Regions from separate parts of the Massilia sp. 01N417 genome, predicted to be linked through region 1. Evidence: predicted binding sites of a transcription regulator. Region 1 holds the regulator's gene; each other region holds the start of a gene.
What was found. The regulator LexA, encoded in region 1, represses DNA repair genes until DNA is damaged. The targets are predictions, from matches to a motif close to ACTGTATNNNNATACAGT.
Positions count from the first base shown of each region.

Region 2: a site for LexA is predicted at 1,890-1,907, ahead of imuA (translesion DNA synthesis-associated protein ImuA). Genes of this name have one in related genera too.
Region 3: a site for LexA is predicted at 3,067-3,084, ahead of AC1DOQ_RS15765 (DNA topoisomerase IV subunit B). Genes of this name have one in related genera too.

Region 1 is NZ_JBFTRS010000019.1:13,047-18,546, reverse strand. Features, by position in the region: gene rplI (50S ribosomal protein L9) at 1-109, opposite strand, end outside; gene rpsR (30S ribosomal protein S18) at 143-433, opposite strand; gene priB (primosomal replication protein N) at 453-737, opposite strand; gene rpsF (30S ribosomal protein S6) at 771-1,154, opposite strand; gene lexA (transcriptional repressor LexA) at 1,437-2,078, shown strand; gene AC1DOQ_RS19290 (tetratricopeptide repeat protein) at 2,163-2,927, opposite strand; gene AC1DOQ_RS19285 (tetratricopeptide repeat protein) at 3,019-3,822, opposite strand; gene AC1DOQ_RS19280 (cystathionine gamma-synthase family protein) at 3,905-5,146, opposite strand; gene purF (amidophosphoribosyltransferase) at 5,212-5,500, opposite strand, start outside.
Region 2 is NZ_JBFTRS010000006.1:162,076-167,575, forward strand. Features, by position in the region: gene AC1DOQ_RS09025 (hybrid sensor histidine kinase/response regulator) at 1-1,613, opposite strand, end outside; gene imuA (translesion DNA synthesis-associated protein ImuA) at 1,926-2,666, shown strand; gene AC1DOQ_RS09035 (Y-family DNA polymerase) at 2,596-4,098, shown strand; gene AC1DOQ_RS09040 (hypothetical protein) at 4,199-4,549, shown strand; gene AC1DOQ_RS09045 (phasin family protein) at 4,807-5,439, shown strand; gene AC1DOQ_RS09050 (SGNH/GDSL hydrolase family protein) at 5,458-5,500, opposite strand, start outside.
Region 3 is NZ_JBFTRS010000014.1:27,210-32,709, reverse strand. Features, by position in the region: gene parC (DNA topoisomerase IV subunit A) at 1-843, opposite strand, end outside; gene AC1DOQ_RS15765 (DNA topoisomerase IV subunit B) at 937-2,937, opposite strand; gene AC1DOQ_RS15760 (gamma-glutamyl-gamma-aminobutyrate hydrolase family protein) at 3,178-4,131, shown strand; gene AC1DOQ_RS15755 (hypothetical protein) at 4,221-4,592, shown strand; gene AC1DOQ_RS15750 (ArsR/SmtB family transcription factor) at 4,605-5,282, opposite strand; gene AC1DOQ_RS15745 (NIPSNAP family protein) at 5,356-5,500, shown strand, end outside.

The DNA of each region.
Region 1 (5,500 bases):
GGGCTTTCTTTTGCGGGATCAGGAAGTTACGTGCGTAACCGTCCTTGACCTTGACGACGTCGCCCAGGTTGCCGACGTTGACGACTTTTTCCAGCAGGATGACTTGCATATTATTCTCCAGTATACGTGTCGTGACCGACGATTAAGCGTTGTGCAGGTCGGTGTACGGCAGCAGGGCCAGGTAGCGGGCGCGCTTGATGGCGGTGTCCACTTGGCGCTGGTAGTGCGCCTTGGTACCGGTCAGGCGTGCCGGCATGATCTTGCCGTTTTCCTGGACGAAATCCTTCAGGGTGTCGACGTCTTTGTAGTCAACCTGTTCCACGCCTGCAGCGGTGAAGCGGCAGAACTTCTTGCGCTTGAACAGCGGGTTCTGCTGTTTGCGCTTCAGTTTTTCCTTGGCTTTGTTTTTGTCGAATTTTTTACCGAATGCCATTTTAGGCTCCTGTATCTATCTAAATGAAATCAATGATGTGAAACACCAGGGCTTTGCTGTTGCGGTTCTTCCTGGCCATGAACCCGCGAAACTCGTAGACCGCACCGAGTTCGGCGTCGGCAAATCGCTTCGAAACATCGCCCGCGGCCAGCGCGGACATCTCGAATTCGACCTGCCTGGCAATCCCCGCTTCCACCTGCTGCGATCCATGTTGCAGGATGCCGCTGACGATCGGGATGCCGGCCGGGGTATAGCGCAGGGCATCGCGTTCCGCGATGCTTGCGACCAGCAACAGCTCGTTCACTGCCCTTGCGCGCTTCTTTCTTAAGATTAAGAATTAAGCGGCTGCGGCCGGAGCAGCTGCCTGCTCGGCGCGATGGCTCTTGGCTGCGTCTTCGCGCTGCACCGATTTCATCATCGGCGACGGCGCGGTTTCGGCCTTCTTCATCTTGACGGTCAGGTGACGCAGCACGGCATCATTGAATTTGAATGCGGTTTCCAGCTCGACCAGGGTCTCGTTGTCGCACTCGATGTTCATGCAGATGTAGTGTGCCTTCGGCAGCTTCTGGATCTGGTAAGCCATTTGACGGCGGCCCCAGTCTTCGACGCGGTGGATGTTACCGCCGCGCGAGGTGACCGTGGTCTTGTAGCGCTCGATCATCGCCGGAACCTGCTCGCTCTGGTCCGGGTGGACGATAAACACGATTTCATAATGACGCATGCAACACTCCTTAAGGACGTTTAAACAAATGCCCACCTCGGCGTCAAGACGAGTGTGGGAAGGGAAAGCCCGACATTATAACCGTAAAAACGTCAAGAGCTCAATCGCCGTTTTACGGCCGCTCGGCGGCCCGGTTCGCCGCATGGGTATCGGCTGTGCCCGGCAGGCAAAAAAAACCGGCAAATCGCACGGATTCCCCTTGCGTCCGGCGCAATACTGTACAAAAATACAGGGTATCGGGTTCGCCCCGCACTACCGCTCACCTACGAATTAATCTTTGACATGCTCAAGCTCACCGCACGGCAAGAACAGATCCTCAACCTGATCAAGGAAGCGATCGACAACACCGGTTTCCCGCCGACCCGCGCCGAAATCGCGCAGGAGCTGGGTTTCCGCTCGGCCAATGCGGCCGAAGAACACCTGCAAGCCCTGGCGCGCAAGGGCGCGATCGAAATTTCTCCCGGCACTTCGCGCGGCATCCGCCTGGTCGGCGCCGCAGCCGATGCCGCGCCGGTACCGGCAGTCCCGGCCGCCCTGCTGATGTCGCTGCCGCTGGTCGGCCGCGTCGCCGCCGGTTCGCCGATCCTGGCCCAGGAACACGTCGAGGCCACCTACTCGGTCGACCCGGCCATGTTTTCGAGCAAGCCCGACTTCCTGCTGAAGGTCAAGGGCTGGTCGATGCGCGACGCCGGCATCTGCGATGGCGACTTCCTGGCCGTCAAGAAAGTGGATTCGGCCAAGAACGGCCAGATCGTGGTCGCCCGCATCGGCGATGAAGTCACCGTCAAGCGCTACCGCAAGAGCGGCGGCACCATCGAACTGCTGCCGGAAAACCCGGACTTCTCCGTCATCACGGTCGATCCGCACACCGACGAGTTCGCGCTCGAAGGCCTGGCCGTCGGCCTGCTGCGATCGTGGCACTGATCCTGCACTAAGTTTTGCCACTTGGCAAAATAAAACGCCCCGCCCGGCTTGCGCCGGCGGGGCGTTCTTCATTCGGCGGACGGCTTACTTCGTGCCTGCGCCGTTATAGTTGTTCTTGCGCGCTTCCAGGTCCTTCTCGCGCTCGGGCGTCGGCCCGCTCTTGACGATTTCGTTGTGCTGGCTGACATAGGCGTCGGTGGCGTCGCGCCACACCGTGAAGTCGGCCACGACCATCCTGGCGCTGATCCTGGCGTCCTCCGACAGCCCTTCCTGCACCGCGTCGAGGTGCTTGCTTGCCGTCTCGTATTCGGCCTTGGTCATCAATTTACGGACGTCCTCGGGAATCCGCTTGTTCAGCGGGGTGACGGCATTCAGGTGTTCGGCGTAGCGGTTGTAGCAATCCTGCCAGGCCTTCATCTTCGCGCTGTAGCGGTCGATCTCCTCGGTCTGGCGCGAGACCGCCGGGAAGCGCGGCGCCGGGCAGCGGTACTCGTCGGTGCGGACGTCGGAGCCGTCGTATTTCGTCATCCAGTAGTCGATGTCGGCGCGGCGGACCTCGCGCTGCTTCATCATCTCGAGCGAGGCGATGGCGACGGCATTGCCCTTGGCGGCCGCCTTGCGGAACCAGCCGGCGGCCTTGTCCATGTCGACGGCGCCGGCTTCGCCGTAAAAATACATTTCGCCGAGATGCTGCTGGGCCGTGACGTTGCCGGCATTCGCCAGTTTGGTGTACTTCTGCAGGGCTTCTGGATAGGCCTTCTTGGCGAACAGGGCGTCCGCATCGGCCAGCTCGTCGGCACGGACGGTACCGGCCGCCAGCAGTGCGACGCATAACAGGAGTGTCTTCATGGAAAAGAGCTGTGAAGCAAGGCTGTGAAAAAGAAATTTATCATACCCCCACAGCCCTGCCAGCTCAACAAGCCTTGCTTGTTGCCCCCGCCTATTTGCCGGTCGAAGCAGGCTTGGCAAAGGTGGCGCCCTGCGTGACCCTGCGGTTGTATTCGTTGCTGGCGTCGGCCGCGCGCCGGTTCTCGACGTCGAGCTGGCGCTTGTTCGCCTCGCTCTTGGCATTCGATTCCGCCACGAAGGACTGGGTTGCCGTGTACCAGGCGTCGCGCTCCGAGGTGAAGTTCAGCGCCTCGGCCTGGCGGCGGGTGACCACGGCCACCGTGACGTCATCGATGCGGGAGGCGGCCTGCTCGGCTTCGTGCGGGCTCATCAGCTTGAGGATGTCGGCCGGGATGCGCTTGACGCCCGGCGGCGCCTGGTTCACGCCGGCCACGAAGTCGTTGTAGCAGGTTTCCCATTGGGCGATCTCGGCGCTGACCCGGTTGATTTCCTCATTCGTCTTCGACACCTGCGGGATCTTCGGCATCGGGCAGGCGTATTTGCCGGTCACCAGGTCATCGCCCTTGTAGCCGGTCCAGTAAGCCAGGTCGCCGGCACGCTGTTCGCGCTCCTTGAGCACCGCCAGCGACTCCTTCGCGCCGCCGTGGCCGGAGGCGGCCGCCTTCTGCAGCCAGGCCTGCGACTTGCCCATGTCGACCGCCGTGCCGTCGCCATACCAGTACATCTCGCCCAGGCGGAACTGCGCTTCGGCATTGCCGGCATTCGCCAGCTTCGTGTAGATCGGCAAGGCCTTGTCGTATTCCTTGGCGCGCAAGGCTTTTTCGGCATCGCCGAGATCGTCGGCCCAGGCCATCCCGGCGGCCAGCATCAGCACTGCAAAAGCAAGTCGTTTCATCGTCTCTCTCCAAATGATTGGTGAGGCCGATCATAGACTTGCCTTTGTATTATGACAATTCGCTATGGATAAAATGCCGGGCTCAGCCGGCCAGCGCGTTGCCGAAGTCGGCCAGCAGGTCGGCCGTATCCTCGATGCCCACCGACACCCGGATCAGCGACTCGGCGATGCCCATGCTGGCGCGGCGCTCCGCCCCCATCTCGAAGAAGATCGTGTGCGCGACCGGGATCACCAGGGTGCGGGTGTCGCCCAGGTTGCTGGCCGGGATCGCTATCTGCAGGCGGTTCAGGTAGTCGAAGCAGTCGATGCCGTCCTTCAGCTCGAAGCTGAACAGCGAGCCGTAGGCACGGAACAGCTCGGTGGCGATGCCGTGCTGGGGGTGCGAAGCCAGGCCCGGGTAGTGGACGGCGGCGACGCGCTCATCCGCTTCCAGCATCCTGGCCAGCGCCAGCGCGTTGGCGCAGGTGCGGTCCATGCGCAGCGCCAGGGTCTCGGCGCCGACGGCGATGTGGTGGGCCGCTTCCGGCGCCAGCGAGGCGCCGAAGTCGCGCAGCGATTTGGCGCGCAGCTGGGCCATGCCCTGGGCCTTGGCCGGCTGCTTGCGGAAGTTCGGCGCGATGTTCGGATAGGCGCTCCAGTCGTACAGGCCGGTGTCCGTCAGGGCGCCGCCCAGCGCCATGCCGTGGCCGCCGATCGACTTGGTCAGCGAATTGACCACCAGGCCGGCGCCCACCGCCTTCGGGCGGAACAGCCAGGGCGTGGTCATGGTGTTGTCGACCACGTAGAGGATGCCGCGCTCGCGGCACAGCTCGCCGATGCGCGCCAGATCCGCGATCTGGGTGCGCGGATTGGCGATGGTCTCGACGAACACCATGCGGGTGTTGGGCTGCAGCGCCGCCTCGACGTTGGCGACGTCGGTGGCATCGACGAAGGAGACTTCGGTGCCCTGCCCCGCCACCGTGTTCCACAGGCTGTTGGTATTCCCGAACAGGAAGCTGGACGAGACCACGTGGTCGCCTTCCTTCAGCAGCGCCTGGGCCAGCGCGCCGATCGCGGCCATGCCGGTGGCGAAGCACAGGGTGGCGACGCCGTCTTCCATCTTGCTGATCTTGTCTTCCAGCGCCGACACCGTCGGGTTGCCCTGGCGGCCGTAGCGGAAGCCCGGTTCCTTGCCCTGGAAGACCGAGGCCAGCTGGCGCGCATCGCCGTAGCCGAAGGCCACCGAGGTGTGGATGGGCTTGTGCAGCGAGCCCTGCTCGATGGTCTTGCGGCGGTCGTTGTGGAGGATGGTGGTGGTGAAGCCGTAGTTGTTCGTGTCGCTCATGATCGGGCTATATCGATTGGTGTCCGAATGGTGAACGTGGGCACGGAGTGCCCACGTCCACATTGTTACTCCGCGGCGACGGGCGGGTTCAGATTCAGCTGGGTCCGCACCAGGTCCTCGGACGACTTGCCCGAGCTCTTGTGGCGATGGCTTTCCAGCCGGTCCAGGTACTCCGGCGAGATGTCGCCGGTGATGTAGACGCCGTCGAAGCAGGAGGCCTCGACGCTGGTCAGCGCCGGGTTCACGTCCATGATCGATTTCTTCAGCGCCTCGATGTCCTGGTAGACCAGGCGGTCGGCGGTGATCTCGCGGCACACCTCTTCCACGGTGCGGCCGTGGGCGATCAGTTCGTCG
Region 2 (5,500 bases), on a different contig from region 1:
ATCACCTGCACCAGCCGGGTCGGGTCACCCGAGACCCGCAGCGCCGGATTGACACCGTCCCAAACCACCTCATGGTCCTGGGCCTGGAGCAGCGGTTGCACGCTCTCCAGCGCTTGTTCGAGCACGGAATGCAGCGAAAGCGGTTCCTGCCGCAGCAGGACCTTGCCCTGCCGGATGCGGGCGACGTCGAGCAGGTCGTCGATCAAGTGCACCATGTGATCGAGTTGGCGTTGCATGATGCCCAGCACCTGCTCCGTATGGCTCGACGGGCCGCCTTTGGTGTTTTGCAGCAGGTGCAGCCCGGTGCGCAAGGGTGCGAGGGGGTTGCGCAACTCGTGCGCGAGCGTGGCCAGGAAGTCGTCCTTCTGGCGATCGGCAAGCTTGAGCGCCTCGCGCGCGCGTACGTACTCGGTAATGTCGACACAAGCACCGGTCATCGTCTTCGCGCGGCCCGTCGCGTCGAGAAAAGTCCGGCCACGATCGTACAGCCAGTGCATCGAACCGTCCGGGTACACGACCCGGAACTCCATCTCGAAATCGTCACCGCGATCGCGGCAGCGCTCGCAGCGGCGGATCACCTCGGCGCGGTCGTCCGGATGAACCAGCGCGATGAACTGGTCGAGGCTACGCACGGCCTCCCCGGGGCGCAGGCCGAACAGGCGGTCGAGCGCGTCGTCCCAGGTGAGCCGGTTGTCCTGAATGTTCCAATGGAAGGTGCCGGTGTGGCTGGCTTCCAGGGCGATCTCCAGCGCCAGCTCGGTGGTCTTGCGGCTGGTGATGTCCATGGCCGTGCCGTTCGCGCGCGCACAGCGGCCGGTGTCGTCGAAGAGTCCGCGTCCCTTGGCCGCGATCCAGCGCACCTGGCCGTCGTCACGGCCCACCGCACGATACTCGACGTTGTAAAGCGCGCGCTGCTGCGGATCGCATGCCGCTGCGAATGCGCGGGCCACTTCCGCCCGGTCGTCCGGATGCAGTCCCGCGTAGAAGTCGTCGAGCGAAAGCGGCTCATCGGTCGTGATGCCGAACATGCTGCGCAGCCGCGGTTGCCAGATCATGCTGCCCTCGGGCACGTTCACATCCCAGAACGCGATCTCGGAAGCGTCCGTGGCCAGACGCAGGCGTTCTTCGCTCTCGGCCAGGGCCTGTTGCGCCGCGCTCGCGGCGCGTGCGTTGTCCGCGAGTTTCACCGTCGAGGTGGTTTCGATCGCTACGCAGAAGATGCCCGCGACCTGCCCGTCGTCGTCCAGCAAGGGCGTGTAGGTGAAGCTGAAATAGTGCGGACCTTGCGTCTCGCGGGCGGCCAGCTGGAACGGCTTGTTCTCGAATGACAGCGACTCGCCGCGCATGACAATCTCGTTCAACGGCCGTAGTTCGTCCCAGATCTCGCTCCAGACGTCGGCCATCGGATGGCCGAGCGCATCGGGATGTTTGTCGCCGAGGATCGGGATATAGCCGTCGTTATAGAGAGAGATGTAGCTCGGACCCCAGCTGATGAACATGGGCTGCTGCGCGCGCAGGATCAGGCTCACGGCCGTCTTCAAGGACAGAGGCCATGATTCCAGTGTGCCGAGCGGCGTCGTCGACCAGTCGTGGCAACGGATCAGTGCGCCCATAGCGCCACCACCGCGCAAATGCGCTTGGTCAGGAGGGTCGATCATCGGCATGGCTCAATATGGCGGCGGCGTAGGAGCGATTCGCGCGGCTTGCTTGGGTTAGTGTGGAAACTCGGCTGGCATACCGGGCGCCTTGCCCAGGCGTTGCGTATGTAACCCTATTTTTCAGTTTACTGACAAAGGTTGATTATGTCTATTAACCAATGTGCTTGAAATACTTCGAATTCAGACGCGCGTTCCAAAAGATAAACCTTGCCAAAACCTGAAGAGACTAGTACTGTATAAACATACAGTATTTCTTCGCATCACCCTATGATCAACTGCTCAGATTCCACCTCAGCAGCGCCGGAATCCTTGCATCCGTCGCTCTGGCGCGCCTCGCAGCTGGCGCGTTCATCGACCCGCTGCGTGGACACCGGCCACGCGGCCCTGTCGGCGCAGCTGCCGGGCGGCGGCTGGCCGGCCGGCGCCCTGGTCGACCTGCTGCTGCAGCAACCCGGCATCGGCGAGATGCGCCTGCTGCGTCCGGCCCTGGCGGAGGTGGCGGCGCGCCGCATCGTGCTGCTGCAGCCGCCCCATCCGCCGCAGGCGCTGGCCCTGGCCGCGCTGGGCGTGCCGCCTTCGCAGCTGATCTGGTTGCGCACCAGCCGCATGGCCGATGCGCTGTGGGCGGCCGAACAGGTGCTGCGCAGCGGCAGTTGCGGTGCGCTGCTGTTCTGGCCGGGCTTCGATCGGCAGAGCCAGGTGCGCGGCGACAGCCTGCGCCGCCTGCACCTGGCGGCGCAGGGCGGCGAGACCCTGTTCTTCATGATGCGCCCGCTGGCTTCCCGGCAGGATGCCTCGCCCGCGCCGCTGCGCCTGGCGCTGCGGCCCCAGGCCGGCGGCCTCGAGATCGACTTCGTCAAGCGCCGGGGGCCGCAGCGCGATGCGCCGCTGTTCCTGCCGCTTTCCTCCCACCTGGTACAAACTCAACCGCAACGTCATGCGCCTGTGGATCGGCCTGTCACTGCCCCGGCTACCGCTCGAGGTCTTCAGTCCCAGCTGGTGCACTGACGCCGGCAGCGTCGTGCTCGAGCAGGAGCGCGTACTGGCGATGTCCGGCATGGCGCGCGCCGCCGGCGTACAGCCCGGCATGCGCCGCGGCGGCGTGCTGATGCTGATGCCCGAGGCCAGGGTCCACGAACGTTCGCCGCCGCGCGAAGCCGAGGCCCTGTATGCGGTGGCGCTGGCGATGCTGCAGTACACCCCGCAGGTGGCCGAGGCCGAGGAGGGGACCTTGCTGATGGACGTCGGCGCCAGCCTGCGCCTGTTCGGCGGCGTGCGCGCACTGTGCCGGCGCGTGCGCGCGGACGTGCGTGCGCTGGGCTTCACGGCCTCGCTCGCCTGCGCCCCGACCGCGCGCGGCGCCTGGCTGCTGGCGCGGGCCGGCGGGCATGCCGGCGGCGCGCACGGGAGCAGCCGCCGCACGCTCAAGATGCCGACCCTGGTGCGCCGCCTCGACCTGCTGGATCTGCTGCTGGCGCCGCCGGCGCGGCCTTTCGCGGCCTGGTTCGAAGGCATCGGCTGCGCCAGCCTGGGCGAGTTGCGGCGCCTGCCGCGTCCCGGCCTGCAGCGGCGCTGCGGACGCCCGCTGCTCGACCTGCTGGACGCCGCCTACGGCCTGAGTCCGGAACTGCACGAGTGGATCGCCGCCCCCGAAACCTTTGCCGCACGCATCGAACTGTTCGACCGCATCGACGATGCCGAACTGCTGCTGGCGGGCGCCCGCCGCCTGCTGTTGCAGCTGACCGGCTGGCTGTGCGCGCGCCAGCTGGCGGTCGAGCGCATCGTGCTCAGGCTCGAACACGAGCGGGGCAGGGAAGCGCGGCCGCCGACCTGCGTCGAGGTGGCGCTGGCCGAACCGGCCTGGCGCGACGAGCACTTGGTGCGCCTGCTGAAGGAACGCCTGGCCAAGCTGGTGCTGGAGGCGCCGGTGATCGGCCTCGGCCTGGAAGCGAAGCAGCTGCAGCCGATGGCGCCCTTGAGCGACTCCCTGTTCCCGGAACCGGGCGGCAGCGAGGAAGACCGCATGCGCATGCTGGAACTGCTGGTGGCGCGCCTTGGCGCGGACAATGTGCTGCAGGCGCTGCCGATGGCCGATTACCGTCCGGAGCAGGCGAATGTCTGGGTGCCGGTACAGCAGAAGGTCACTGACCGCGCGCGCAATGCGCAGATGCCGCCCGACGTGATGAGCCTGCCGCGTCCGACCTGGCTGCTGGCCAAGCCGATCGCGCTGCTGATGCGCGAACACCGGCCCTTCTACGGCTCGCCGCTGCGCATGGCCTCGAACCCGGAGCGGATCGAGGCCGGCTGGTGGAATGGACCCGAAACGCGCGACTACTTCATCGCCGAGGGGCAGGACCACGCGCTGTACTGGATCTACCGGGAGCGCATCGGGGTGGACGAGTCGGAGCCGCGCTGGTTCCTGCACGGCTTGTTCGGATGAGTCCGCGGCGCCGGACCAAAAATGCTAGGTGAAGCAAGACCATGGGTGTATTGTTATCTTTCCGCCGGCTTCCTGCGCGACGACTTCCCGTGAGGACATCATGGACTCATCATCTGTTCTGCCACCTGCCGCGGCCGCCTTCGGCATCTGCTTCGACGGACGGACGTATCACTACCGGGAGTACAGCTACGACCGGCTCGAGGACGCGTTCGACTATGCAAGACTGGACCGGGCCAGGCCCGGTTTCCGCGAAGACGAGACGCCGCGCCGCTGGAAGCAATGGGACGGGCCGACGCCGGAAGACAGGGTGCACATGGCGGCGCACGGCATCGTGTACGAGCGCGGCCACTACCTGTACGGTCCCTACCGTTACGACCTGCTGTCTGCCGCCCTCGAGTATGCAAGGCACGAACCGGGACTCGTACGGCCGGAAGGCAGGCAGGAAAGCTAGGAGCGCAGCTTCCCGGCCGTCGCCGTAAGGCGCGCCGGGGCCTGCTTTTTCCGGCAACCAATACACAAAAATACTCTTGCAGGTTTTCGGCACACGCGTCGAAAAGAGCGCATAGTGTGTCTTCTGCACGCGATCTTCAAGGATCGCGATCCTTCCAGGCAGTCTGTGCTGCCCTGTCCATGAATCCCCCAGGCGCATCGGCCCATCCCATCCGGGATGTTCCGTACTCCATGTATGTTTTTTCTTAAAGGTACTCCATGTATCCATTCCCGCAATCCGTCAATCCCGCCCTCCGCTTGCACATCGATGCTCAGGTCGCATTCTTCAACGAGCTGTCGCAGGCCATGTCGCGCTCTTTCCAGCAGATCGGCCAACTGAACATGCAGCTGACCCAATCCCTGTTCGAGCAAGCCACCAACGCCGGCCAGCATTTGCTGACGACCGAGCGTCCGACCGAAGCGATGTCGTTGGCTGCAGCGCGCGCCCAGCCGGCCACCGAAACGCTGCGCGTCTACCAGCAGCATCTTTCCCGGATCGCTTCCGCGACCCAGGTCGACCTGACCCAAGTCTCCGAACGGCATGTGCAGGAGACATCGCGCACCGCCCGTGCGCTGGCGGACGACGTGACGCGTGCAGCCGTCGAAGAAACGAACAAGACCATGCGCCAGCAAGAGGAGACCGCGAAAAACTTTCGCGACCCGTTCGAGCACGAAGGCAAGCGCGGTGACAGGGACGGCGCCCAGTTCCAGGGCAATATGCAAAGCGGCGGAGGCGAGGCCGAAGTCCGCGTGGAGGCCGATGGGGCGGCTGGCAAAGTCAGTGCCCAGGGCAATATGCAGGGCAACCAGGCCCGGGAACCCGGGAACCGGAATCCCGGCAAGCCGCGCTGATCGCTGCTCCCTTTCGGCCTAGCGCAGCAGGTCCGGCAGCAGCCCGGCAAAGCGCTCGCCG
Region 3 (5,500 bases), on a different contig from region 1:
CACGCCCGGCGGCAGTTCGGTGACGACCGCCTGCCACTGGCCGCGCGCCAGTTCCTCGATCTTCCAGCGTGCGCGTACCTTCAGCGAGCCGCGGCCGTTGGTGTAGATGTCGGCGATGTTCGAGGCCGGGGTGATGATCTGGGCGCCGCCCGGGTAGTCGGGGCCCTGTACCAGCGTCATCAGCTCGGCATGCGTGATCTTCGGGTTGCGGATCATCGCCACCGCCGCCGCCGCCACTTCGCGCAGGTTGTGCGAAGGGATCTCGGTGGCCATGCCGACCGCGATACCGGAGGCGCCGTTCAGCAGCAGCATCGGCAGGCGGGCCGGCAGGGTGCGCGGCTCTTCGCTGGAGCCGTCGTAGTTCGGCTGGAAGTCGACCGTGCCCATGTCGATCTCGTCGAGCAGCAGGCGCGATACCGGCGTCAGGCGCGCTTCGGTGTAGCGCATTGCCGCCGCGCCGTCGCCGTCGCGCGAGCCGAAGTTGCCCTGGCCGTCGATCAGCGGATAGCGCAGCGAGAAGTCCTGGGCCATGCGCACCAGCGCGTCGTACACGGACTGGTCGCCGTGCGGGTGGAGCTTACCGAGCACGTCGCCGACCACGGTCGCCGATTTGCGCGGCTTCGCCGTCGGGCCCAGACCCAGCTCGTTCATCGAGTAGAGGATGCGGCGCTGGACCGGCTTCTGGCCGTCGGACACGTCCGGCAGCGCGCGGCCCTTGACGACCGAGACCGCGTAGTCCAGGTAGGCGCGCTCGGCGAAAGTGGAAAGGGTGAGCGTTTCGGCGTCGTCGCCGCCGCCACCGTCGGGTGGGTTCACTTGTTCAAAAAGGCTTGCTTGGGTCATTTTGTTTGTTCGTTTCGTTCGGCGTTCATGCGTGGGCGGAGGCCGCCCACCCTACGTAGGGTGGGCACGCCGTGCCCACGCCTTACGTGCGCATCAGATATCCGCCTCGGTTTCATTCCCGTGCTCTTCCAGCCATGCGCGGCGGGCGGCGGCTTCGCCTTTACCCATCAGCATATTGAAGCGCGCCGACGATTCGGCCAGGTTGTAGTCGCCGAAGGCCACCGGCAGCAGGCGGCGGGTATCCGGGTTCATCGTGGTTTCCCACAGCTGTTCGGCGTTCATCTCGCCCAGGCCCTTGAAGCGGGAGATGCTCCACACGCCTTCCTTCAGGCCTTCCTTCTTGAGCTTGTCCTCGATCGCCAGCAGTTCGCCGTCGTCCAGCGCGTACAGCTTCTGGATCGGCTTTTTGCCGCGCGCCGGCACGTCGACACGGTACAGCGGCGGCCGCGCGACACACACGTGGCCGTTCTTGAACAGGGCCGGGAAGTGCTTGAAGAACAAGGTCAGCAGCAGCACCTGGATGTGCGAACCGTCGACGTCCGCATCGGAGAGGATGCAGATCTTCCCGTAGCGCAGGCCGGACAGGTCGGGATTGTCGTCCGCGCTGTGCGGGTCGACGCCGATCGCCACCGCGATGTCGTGGATTTCGTTGTTGGCGAACAGGCGGTCGCGGTCGGTCTCCCAGGTGTTCAGCACCTTGCCGCGCAGCGGCAGGATGGCCTGGAATTCCTTGTCGCGGCCCATCTTGGCCGAGCCGCCCGCCGAGTCGCCCTCGACCAGGAACAGTTCGTTGCGGGTGATGTCGGTCGATTCGCAATCGGTCAGCTTGCCCGGCAGGACCGCCACGCCCGAGGACTTCTTCTTCTCGACCTTCTGCAGCGAACGCAGGCGGGATTGCGCCTGCTTGATGACCAGTTCGGCCAGCTTCTTGCCGTAGTCGACGTGCTGGTTCAGCCACAGTTCGAGCGGCGGGCGGGTGAAGGTCGACACCAGTTTCACGGCGTCGCGCGAGTTCAGGCGCTCCTTGGTCTGGCCCTGGAACTGCGGATCCAGCACCTTCGCCGACAGCACGAACGAGACGCGCGCGAACACGTCTTCCGGCAGCAGCTTGACGCCCTTCGGCAGCAGCGAGTGCATCTCGACGAAGCTCTTCACGGCGCCGAACAGGCCGTCGCGCAGGCCGGATTCGTGGGTGCCGCCGCTGACCGTCGGGATCAGGTTGACATAGGATTCGCGCACCACGGCGCCTTCCTCGGTCCAGGCCACGACCCAGGCCGCGCCTTCGCCTTCCGCGAAACCTTCATCGCCGGCTGCCGCGTATTGCGCGCCTTCGAACAGCGGGATCACGGTCTGGCCCTGGCCCACGGTCTGGGCCAGCGCTTCGGTCAGGTAGCCGCGCAGGCCTTCGTCATAGCGCCAGGTTTGCGTATCGCCGGTCTTTTCGTTGGTGAGGGTGACGGTGACGCCCGGCAGCAGCACGGCCTTCGAACGCAGCAGGCGCTGCAGCTCGGCCATCGGGATGTTCGGAGAGTCGAAGTATTTGCCGTCCGGCCAGGCAGTGACGCGGGTGCCGTTCTTCTTGCCGCCGCGCTCGGGCGGGTTGGAGCTCAGCGGCTCGACCACGTCGCCGTGTTCGAAGGCCAGCTGGTGCACGCCGTTGCCTTGCTCGTCCTTGCGCCAGACGGTGATCTCGAGGCGCTTCGACAGCGCATTGGTCACCGACACGCCGACGCCGTGCAGGCCGCCCGAGAAGGCGTAGGCGCCGCCCGAACCCTTGTCGAACTTGCCGCCCGCGTGCAGGCGCGTAAACACGATCTCGACGGTGGAGACGCCTTCCTCGGGGTGGATGCCGACCGGGATGCCGCGGCCGTCGTCCTCGACCGTGATCGAGCCGTCCGTGTTCACCGTCACGGCGATGTTCTTGCAGTGACCACCGAGCGCCTCGTCCGAGGCGTTGTCGATCACTTCCTGGATGATGTGCAGCGGGTTCTCGGTGCGCGTGTACATGCCCGGACGCTGCTTGACGGGCTCCAGTCCCTTCAGGACCCGGATGGATGATTCGCTGTAGTCGGTTGCAGTTTTCTTGGTGGCCATGCTGGATAGTTGTATGTCGAATGCCTGCGCATTCTATCTTGTCGGGCGGAAATGAGAACGCCAAACGACGCGGCAAAAGGCGCCAGTGTCGGTGCTTACGCGCTTTTTGGGAAGAGTGGCTAATGCAACACTGTATGGAAACACAGTATTTTTGCCTGTCGGGCCGAAGTTTGCAAGTGCTGGATGTGAGATTCTGTAAATGGGAATCGTGCGCGCCCATGGCAGGGCTATAGTAGTTTCATGGTAGAGGACAATGAAAACCGTGAAACTGCGGGGCCGCCGCGCGTGCCTGACCGGCGCGCGTCGGGAAATGCGTCGCGCTACCTGCGGCAGGGCGATACGCCCCTGAACCTGGCCGGCCGCGTGCTGCGCTCGCGCTGGCGTGCCCTCAGCGACCGCTTCAGCCGCGACTTCATGCACCGCACCCTGCGCATCGGCGTATCCGCCCGCATCTTCCATCCGGAACCGGGCGCCGTCGGTCTGCGCAGCAAGAACCTGCAATACCTTGAAGAATCGATCGCGCAATGGGTGATGTCGCGCGACGTGCTGGTCTTCATGGTGCCGACGGTGAACACCGGCGGTTTGCTCCATCCCAGCAACATCACCATGCGCCATTACGCGCGCCACCTGGACGGGCTGGTGCTGCAGGGCGGGGCGGACGTCTCGCCGATGACCTATGCCGAGTCGCCCACCAGGCCCGAATGGAACGGCGACCGCGCGCGCGACGTGTACGAACTGGAACTGCTGCACGAGTTCGTCGACGCCGGCAAGCCGGTGCTGGGCATCTGCCGCGGTTGCCAGCTGATCAACGTCGCCTTCGGCGGCACCCTCTACCAGGACGTCGCCACCAACGTCCCCGACGCCCTGGCGCACGTGCACGAAGACTACGACGCCCACCGCCACGCCATCGTCTTCCCGCACGGCTCTTCGCTCGGCAAGATGTTCCCCGACCAGAAGCGCCCGATCGTGAACTCCATCCACCACCAGGCCGTCAAGGACCTGGGCCGCGACATCCACGTCGAGGCGATGTCGGACCCGGACGGCATCGTCGAAGCGATCCGCTACCAGCGCGCACCCTTCGTGATGGGGCTGCAGTGGCATCCGGAATTCCACCGGGCGAAGGGGACGGAGCTGCTGGATTGCACGCCGGTGCTGGATGAGTTCTTGCGGGCTGCGCGGGAGACGCGGCTTTGACGACACCGGCTGCATGTTCCGCTTGCACGGCCGTCAAACTACCTCCATAATCTAAATGAGAATCATTCTCATAAAGCCAAGGAGGCCCAATGGACGACGATTTCCTGGACGACACCCCCGCATCCGGCACCCCCAGCACCCGCCACGCCCTCTTGATCGCGGCCTTGCTGCACCTGATGTCCCAGTACACGATACGCAGCGCCGCAGCCTGCCGGCCCGGCGACCCGCGCAATCCCGACGACGAAGGCCCCTGCGTCAAGCTGGCCGCCGTGATCGAGCGTCACCTCGACGCCCTGGCGCGCTTGCCGGATGCCGAGCCGGTGCTGCGCGCCACTTGCGAGCAGCTGCGGGTGAAATGGGAAGACCTGGTCGACAGCCGCATGCCGGCGCCAGCCAGGCGGCCGCTGTTGTCGCGCATCCTGCGCCCGGGAATGTTCAAGACGCCGGCGCCGGCTACCTGAACCGGCGAGCGTTCATTCCAGCCAGGCGCGCAAGGCCGCTTCGCCGTCCGGCGTAAAAGCCAGCACGCGCGAGTCCGGCACGCGCCTGGCCCAGCCCAGTTGCTGGAAGCGGTCGAGGAGTTGCGTGCCGAGCTGGCCGGCCAGGTGATGGCGGCGTTCGCTCCAGTCCAGGCAGGTGCGGCAAAAGGGGCGGCGCGATGCCGGCAGTTTGTCGGGATCGATGTCGAGGGCCCCCACCGCGCCGCGGCCCGCATCGGTCAGATTGATGCCATCGGCGCCGAGTGCAAATGCGCCGCGCTGCGCCAGGCGCTCGTACATCAACACGCCCAGTTCGCCGGCCAGGTGGTCATAGCAGACCCTGGCCTTGCGCAGCGCCGGTTCGCGCGGACTGGAACGCACCCGCACGGCACCGGTGCCGAAGGCCACGCCCATCAGCGATTCCAGCAAGTGCGCGACCTCGGCATCGGCGATGCGGAAGTAGCGGTGCCGGCCCTGCGCCTCGACGGACAGCAGGCCGGCATCCTGCAGCTTGGCCAGGTGGGCGCTGATGGTCTGGCGCGTGACGCCGGCGGCGTCCGCCAGTTCGGTTGCGGTCAGCGCCATGCCGCTCATCAGGACCGTGAGCACTTCGGCGCGCGCATGGTCGCCGATCATGGCGGCGATATTCGTGATGTTCGGTCCGTCCCTCATGCTTCGATGCTAACCGAAGCATCCGCACATGGCAAAGGACTACAGTGCTTTCATCCATGACGAGGGAGACCAAATGATTACCTGCTTCATCCGTTACGAAATCGACTCCATCCAGAAAGAGGCTTTCCGTCGCTACGCGGAAAATTGGGGCCGCATCATTCCGCGCCTGGGCGGACGCCTGCTCGGCTACTTCCTGCCGCACGAGGGCACGAACTACG